2 regions of the Microbacterium sp. F1-18 genome follow, and region 2 is predicted to be linked to the other one. Evidence: predicted binding sites of a transcription regulator. Region 2 holds the regulator's gene; the other holds the start of a gene.

Region 1 (3,412 bases), 630 kb from region 2:
CCATGTCGCACTCGTTCTCGCCACGGGAGCGCTTCGCAACCTCAATCACATGTATGCCGCACAAGGGTCGGTGGACCCGACGGCCTACGCCGACAACTGGACCGGCTTCTGGCTGTTCGTGCTGTCGCTCGGCGTCATCGTCGGAGCGTGCGTCGCTGCCCGTCCCGCCGTGCTCGCACCGATCGCGCGCTTGTTCGGCCCGACCATCACCCGCTGATCGCGGACGTGACCCGGCGTCGCGGCGTCGCGGCGTCGCGGGGCCGGTGTCGCACGCCCCGGTGTCGCACGCCCGGTGGCGCAGGTGCGGTGCGACACGCCCCCGGTGCGACACGCCCAATGTGCGGTCGCGGCGTCGCGGGGCCGGTGTCGCAGGCACGATGTTGCCGCGCTCGGGCGCAGGCGCGCTGTTGCCTCGCTCGGAGCGCGGGGCATCCCGCTGGGGCATCCCGCTCGTCCCCGGCGCGGGACTGCCCGGCCCTCACGATCAAAATGGTGGTGGTTCGGGTGGCGGTGCTCCGCCGGTCCGACCACCCGGTGGCGGGTCCACCGTGCCGGTGGTGAAGCACACGGCCGGCGTCGGTACGTCTTCGCGGTAGACCCGCCCCAGGGGCGAGGTCCATTCGAGGACCCCGCCGCCGATCTGCCGCACTTCCCATGTCGTGAATTGCTTCATGGAGTGGTGTCTCTGGCACAGGTGGGCGAGGTTGAGGAGGTGGGTGTGGCCGCCGAGGGCGTAGTCGATGGTGTGGTCGAGTTCGCATCGGATCGCGGCTCTGCGGCATCCGGGGAACCTGCAGTGCTGGTCTCGGGCGGTGAGGAGTTTCTTCATCGCGATGGTGGGCCGGTAGGTGTCGATCTCGACCGGGGTGCGGGTGACCGGGTCGATGAAGAGCCGGTCCCACTCGGTGACCTGTCCGGCGAGTTCACGCGCCGTGTCGGCGTCGATCAGTCCGGCACCGACAGCGTCGGCGGGGTGCTCGTCACGGCCTATCAGGGTCTCGGCGGTGACGGTGACTTGGACTCGTGCTCGGATCGCGCCGAGCCCACCGGCCCGGTCGGTTCCGTAGGTCGGGTCGACCACGGGTGCTCCGCCGAGGACAAGGTCGCCGAGAATGTCAGCACGCAGTTGATCCATCGTCCGGGCGTCTGGCGCCGCATCCGCCCCGGCGCCCGCAGCACCGGCCGAGGCAGCACCGGCCGAGGCAGCATCCGCCTCCACCGCATCCCCGCAACCGCCCGCATCCCGGGCATCCCGGGCATCCCGGGCATCCTTGACGGCTTGTCCCATCTGGGTGAGCCGGTCAAGCATCCCCACAGCGATGACGGTGGGGAGGTTGGCGACGAGGTTCGACATCCCGTCCGACCCGCGGAACACGCGCACGCACCGCTCCGCCGCCGCAGCACCATGCCGCTCCGTGAACGACTGGGGGTGCACCCGCGCCGCCAAAACCTCGAGCGCACCCCGCACCCGGGACGGTACATCCCGCTCGCATACATCGATCGCGGCATCCGCGAACGACCCTCGCACCTCATCGGGCACCCCGGCCCCGGCCTTCACGATCACATCCACGTGTCCGCGTTCGATCCGCCGTTCCACCCACGCGGCGAACACGGCCGGGTAGTCGTCGATGACGGTCATCGCATGGTCGATCTCGCCCTGCAACCGCCGATCCGTCAACCGCGCCATCCCCGCCGCCTCGGCCGCGACCGATCGCAGCTCCATGTCGGAGGCCATGCCCCGCACCCCATCGCGCCGGGCCTCACGCAACGCCGACCGTCCCAGATCGGCCAACGCACGCATCCGCTCGACCTCTCCGGCATGGACAAGATCGAGCGCTTCCGCGAACCGCGCGAACGCGAGCACCTGCGCGGGCGCGGCGTCATCGCGTCGCATCCCGCTGATTTCACCAGCCCCACCGCTCGCTGCCATGTTCCCATTGTCGCAGCGGGGTGCGACATCACTATCGAATATATCTACGAGCGAGGATAACTCGCCGAACCATCCGATGGGGAGGAATGACAATAAACGCCCCCACCGAAGCCGGGCAGGCGCCAGCCGGAGCGGACTCCGGCCAGAGCGGACTTCACGTCAGCGAACGAAGCGGACCTCGGTCAGCGTCTCACCGAGGAAGGGCTCGGTGTGGGTCTGTCCGTCGAGCGTGAAGCCGTTGCGCTCGTAGAAACGGTGCGCGCGGGGGTTGTCCTCCGCGACCCACAGGTAGATCCCCTCGTCCTTCTCGACGGCGGCATCGAACAGGCGCTGGCCGATGCCGGTGCCGTGCCACGCGTCGAGCAGGTAGATGAAGTAGAGCTCGCGCATCCGAGGCGCGTCGCGGTCGCGAGCCGGGCCCGAACCCACGAAGCCGACGATCTCGCCGCGGACGAGCGCGGCGTACATCCGGAAGTCCTCGCCCTGCGCGGCCCAGTGCGTCCACAGCTCGGCGAGTCGGCGAGGCGACACGCTCTGGAGCGCGGCCGTGCTGATGAGGTGGTCGTAGGTCTCGTGCCAGCAGGTGGCGTGCACGCGCCCGAGGGCTTCGGCGTCGACATCCCGCACCGGACGGACGACGATGTCGGTCTGCAGTTCGGCTTCCATGGCCAGACTCTACGCGCGGGTGGCGGTGGCGTGAAATCGAGCCGTCGGGGTTGCGCCGCGGGCTCATCAGGCTCCGAGCTCGACCCCTTCTTCGGCATCATGGCCGGCCGCAGCCTCACCCTCGGCCGCTGCCTCGACCGAGAGCAGACCGACCTCGCCCGGGCTCCACCCCGCCGCGACCAGGCGGGCGCGGAGCGCCGTCTCCACCGCCGCCTGTTCGCCGCCAGCGCGCAGGCGCGTTCCCGTTCGCGTCGCGCCGAGCACCGCGTCCGGATCGAGCGTCCGTGCCGCGGCGAGCAGCTCGTCCCTCATCCGATCCGCGCGGGCGGTGCCGAGCGCCGTCCGCACGATGTCGAACGAGCTCAGGGCGACCGACCACATCTGTCCACGGCCGAGCGACGACGCAGCAGGCGGGCGTCGCGCCGCCGCCGTCGCGCTCCGGTCCGACAGGATCATCAGCAGCGCGACACCCGTGAGAAGCACCAGGACGGCCCCGGCGAGGGTCGTCGGCACGACCGACATCCATGAGCGGAAGAACGGCGAATCCCACCCGGCCGTCAGCCCCGCTACGGCGCGGCACGTGGAGAAGGCTGCGTACGCTGTCATCGCCGAAGCGAGGAGCCACGTCCCGCGTCTCGCGGCGATCGCGGGGTGCCTCGCTGCCACGGCGGTCAATCCGCAGGCGACCGCCACGACCAGCACCTTCACCGCGAGTGACGCGGGGAGACCCACCGCGGCGGAGACGACGCCGACCACCGCGGCGAGCGACGCGGCGATGCCCGCACGCGCCAGGACGTTGCCGCTGAACGAGCCGAG
Region 2 (3,412 bases):
CCGTGCGCCGGAACCCGTGGCCCTCGCCCGCGTACAACACGTAGGCATGGGGCACTTCCTGTGCGACGAGAGCGTCGCGGATGGCTTCCGCCTGCGCCGGGGGCACGACGGCGTCCTCGTCGCCCTGCAGAAGCAGCAGCGGCACCCGGAACCGTTCCGGCCGGCTCAGGGGCGACCGCTCGATGTAGACCTGCTCCGCTTCGGGCAGCGGGCCGATGAGCCCGTCGAGGTAGCGCGCCTCGAAGTCATGCGTCTCAGCCGCCAAGGCGCGTGCGTCGCCGACGCCGTACCGCGAGACGCCGGCACCGAACACGTCGGTTCCGACCAGCGCCGCGAGCACGGTCCAGCCGCCCGCGGAGCCGCCCTCGATCGCGAGACGTGACGGGTCGGCGAGTCCGTCGGCGGCGAGCCCTCGGGCAGCGGTCGCGACATCGTCGACGTCCACGACGCCCCACTGGCCCTTCAGTCGTTCGCGGTACGAGCGGCCGTAGCCCGTCGAGCCGCCGTAGTTGACGTCGAGCACGCCGATGCCGCGACTGGTGAAGTAGGCCACCTTGCTGTCCGCCGTACCGCCCACATGCGAGGTCGGACCGCCGTGTACCCACACGAGGTACGGTGGCAGCTCATCGGTCGGCGCTTCGACGTCGGGATTGGTCGGCGGGTAGGCGAAGGCGTGCACGGGGCCGTGCGGGCCTTCGGTCGTCAGCTGACGGGCGTGCGGAATCCATGCCGCATCGACATCGGGAGCGCCGCCGCGCACCGCGGTCGCCTCGCCGCTGTCCAGATCGACGATCCACAGCCCCGTCGCGCCCGGCATCGTGCCGCTGACGAGGGCGCTGCTGCCCGCGACATCCTCGATCTGCAGCCGCGCTGTGGCGGGTACCGGGAGCGGGACGGCGCCACCGTCGCGGTCGATGACGACGAGCTGATCCGATCCGTGCGTGCGGACGGCGACGACGCGGCCGTCATCGAGCGGCGCGTACCAGCGGGTTCCCAGCACCCACAGCCCGCCGCCTGTGTCAGCGTCGGCGGGGGAGATCGGGGCCGGGTTCGCGTCGGCGTCGGGGTCGACGCGGTAGAGGTTCCAGCGCCCGGTCGGCTCGTCGACGACGACGAGCTGGCCATCGGGGGTCCATTCCGGCTGAAGCGCGGCCGTGCTGCCACCGGCGACGTCACGGACCCGGTGCGGGGCGCGGAGGTCGACGACGCGGATGCGGGTGCGGTCCCAGGGCATGTCCGGGTGGTCCCAGGCCACCCAGGCGAGGTGCGAGCCATCGGGTGAGAGGGCGGGCTGGGCGACGAAGTCGCTGCCGCCCGCGAGCTCGGTCACGCCCGAAGCGTGGGCGCCCGTAGCGCCGTCGATGCGCACGATGTGGCGTCCGGGAGTGCCCTCTGAGCGTTCGCGTTCGCGCACCGCGAGCAGGACGCCGCGCTGCCAGCGAAGCCCGCCGTAGTGCGTGCCGCTCTCGTCGGGGGTGAGCGCCTCGGGCTCGCCGCCGGGGCGGAGGCGACGGATGCGCTGGTCGGACTTGTCGACGAAGAACAGATCGCCGTCATCGGAGACCGCCCACGCACCTCCGCCGTACTCGTGGACGCGTGACCGGGCGTTCCAGGGGGCGGGAAGGACGACCTCGACCTCGCCGTCGCCTCGGCGGCGCACGACGGCGACGCGGCCGCCCTCGTCGGGCAGCGACTCGCCCCACCAGACCTCATCGCCGACGAAGCCGGCGCCGTCGAGGCGCAGTGACGACGAGCTCGCCCACGATGCGGTCAGGGGAGAAGGCCAGGAACCGTAGGGCAGTTGCTGCGACATACCGCCACGCTACGCGAGCCGCGGCACCCCGCGGCGAGATGACGGGAGGTGCGCGGCGGCGCGCGGGTCAGACGGCGCGGAGGACGGCGACCACCTTGCCGAGGAGCGTCGCGTCGTCGCCGAGGATCGGCTCGAAGGCGGAGTTGCGGGGGAGGAGCCAGGTGTGACCGTCGCGCTGACGGAGTGTCTTCACGGTCGCCTCGCCGTCGAGCATCGCGGCGACGATCTCTCCGTTGTCGGCTGTCGCCTGTGCGCGCACGACGACCCAGTCGCCGTCGCAGATGGCCGCATCGATCATCGAGTCGCCGACGACCTTGAGCATGAAGAGCTCTCCCTTGCCGACGAGCTGGCGTGGCAGCGGGAAGATCTCCTCGACCTGCTGGTCGGCGGTGATCGGGACCCCGGCCGCGATCCGGCCCACGAGAGGGACCAGGGCGGCGTCGCCGAGAGCGGGCGCCGCATCGGCCGGGTTCTCACCGGCCGTGCCGGGGAGGTCGATCAGGACCTCCATCGCCCGGGTCTTGCCGGGGTCGCGGCGGAGGTAGCCGCTGAGCTCGAGCTGGTTCAGCTGGTGGGTGACGCTCGAGAGCGACTTGAGGCCGACCGCGTCGCCGATCTCGCGCATGCTCGGCGGATAGCCGTTGCGGGCGATCGCGTGCTGGATCACCTCGAGGATCGCGAGCTGCTTGTCGCTCAGATTCTTGCGTCGTCGCGTCTGCGGCTTCTCGCTCATACCGCCGGTCTCCTGTCGTCACGCCCCGTCCCCGACCCGATGTCGGAGGTTCGTGGTGGGCTCTCGCTGTCGAAAAGGTAGCCCGATACGACGGCGACATCACGGAACGCTCCGCGTGTCTCTTCGATCGGTCTCCGATTTCGGTGGGTGGTTGACACCACACAATATCGAAGATACGTTCGGAACCGAAGTTCGCACCCGTCTCTCCCGGCCGAGAGGCGAGGGCGAATCTTCCTACCGCTCCCGAGGAGATGTCATGACCACGATCGATGCCCGCTTCGCACCGGCCCCCCGTACCCGCCTGCGTATGACGCGCCGCGGACGCCGCGTCGTTGCGACGATCGCCGCCCTCCCGGCGGTCGTCGCCATCACTGCGGTCGCACTCTCCGGCGGTGGCGCGCTCGCCTCGAACGACGCAGGGGCGCCCGCGGGCTCGTTCACGACCGTCACCGTGATGTCGGGGGAGTCCCTCTGGTCGATCGCCGAAGAGGTCGCCCCCGCGGCCGACCCCCGCGACGTCGTCGACGCGATCGTCCGACTCAACGCGCTCGGCTCGGGTCAGCTCGAGGCCGGCCAGACGCTGGCCATCCCGCTCGAGTACACGGACGCCAGCTGACGAGCTGCTGCGCGCGGTGAGTCCGCCGAGTTCGGTCACTCGACGACGCGCTGCGGCCTAGCATGGGTGGGATGAGCCCGAGTCTGGATGATCTGCCCCTCAGAGACGATCTGAGAGGCCTCACCCCGTACGGTGCCCCTCAGGCGCCGCTCCCGGTCGCGCTGAACGTCAACGAGAACACGCATCCGGTTCCCGAAGAGGTCGCCGACGACATCCTGGATGCCGTCGCCCGTGCCCTGCGAGATGTCAA

The links. Region 2 encodes LexA, which represses DNA repair genes until DNA is damaged. Its sites were predicted from a motif close to TCGAACANNTGTTCGA; they were not measured.
Region 1: ACU6RU_RS03060 (DUF222 domain-containing protein) is a predicted target of LexA. The motif match lies at 1,965-1,980, and genes of this name have one in related genera.

What each region holds. Positions count from the first base shown of each region.
Region 1 is NZ_JBREVD010000001.1:656,888-660,299, reverse strand. It holds gene ACU6RU_RS03065 (cytochrome b/b6 domain-containing protein) at 1-217, shown strand, start outside; gene ACU6RU_RS03060 (DUF222 domain-containing protein) at 485-1,930, opposite strand; gene ACU6RU_RS03055 (GNAT family N-acetyltransferase) at 2,090-2,596, opposite strand; gene ACU6RU_RS03050 (hypothetical protein) at 2,663-3,412, opposite strand, start outside.
Region 2 is NZ_JBREVD010000001.1:29,984-33,395, reverse strand. It holds gene ACU6RU_RS00175 (dipeptidyl-peptidase 5) at 1-1,813, opposite strand, end outside; gene lexA (transcriptional repressor LexA) at 1,881-2,546, opposite strand; gene ACU6RU_RS00165 (LysM peptidoglycan-binding domain-containing protein) at 2,803-3,162, shown strand; gene ACU6RU_RS00160 (histidinol-phosphate transaminase) at 3,234-3,412, shown strand, end outside.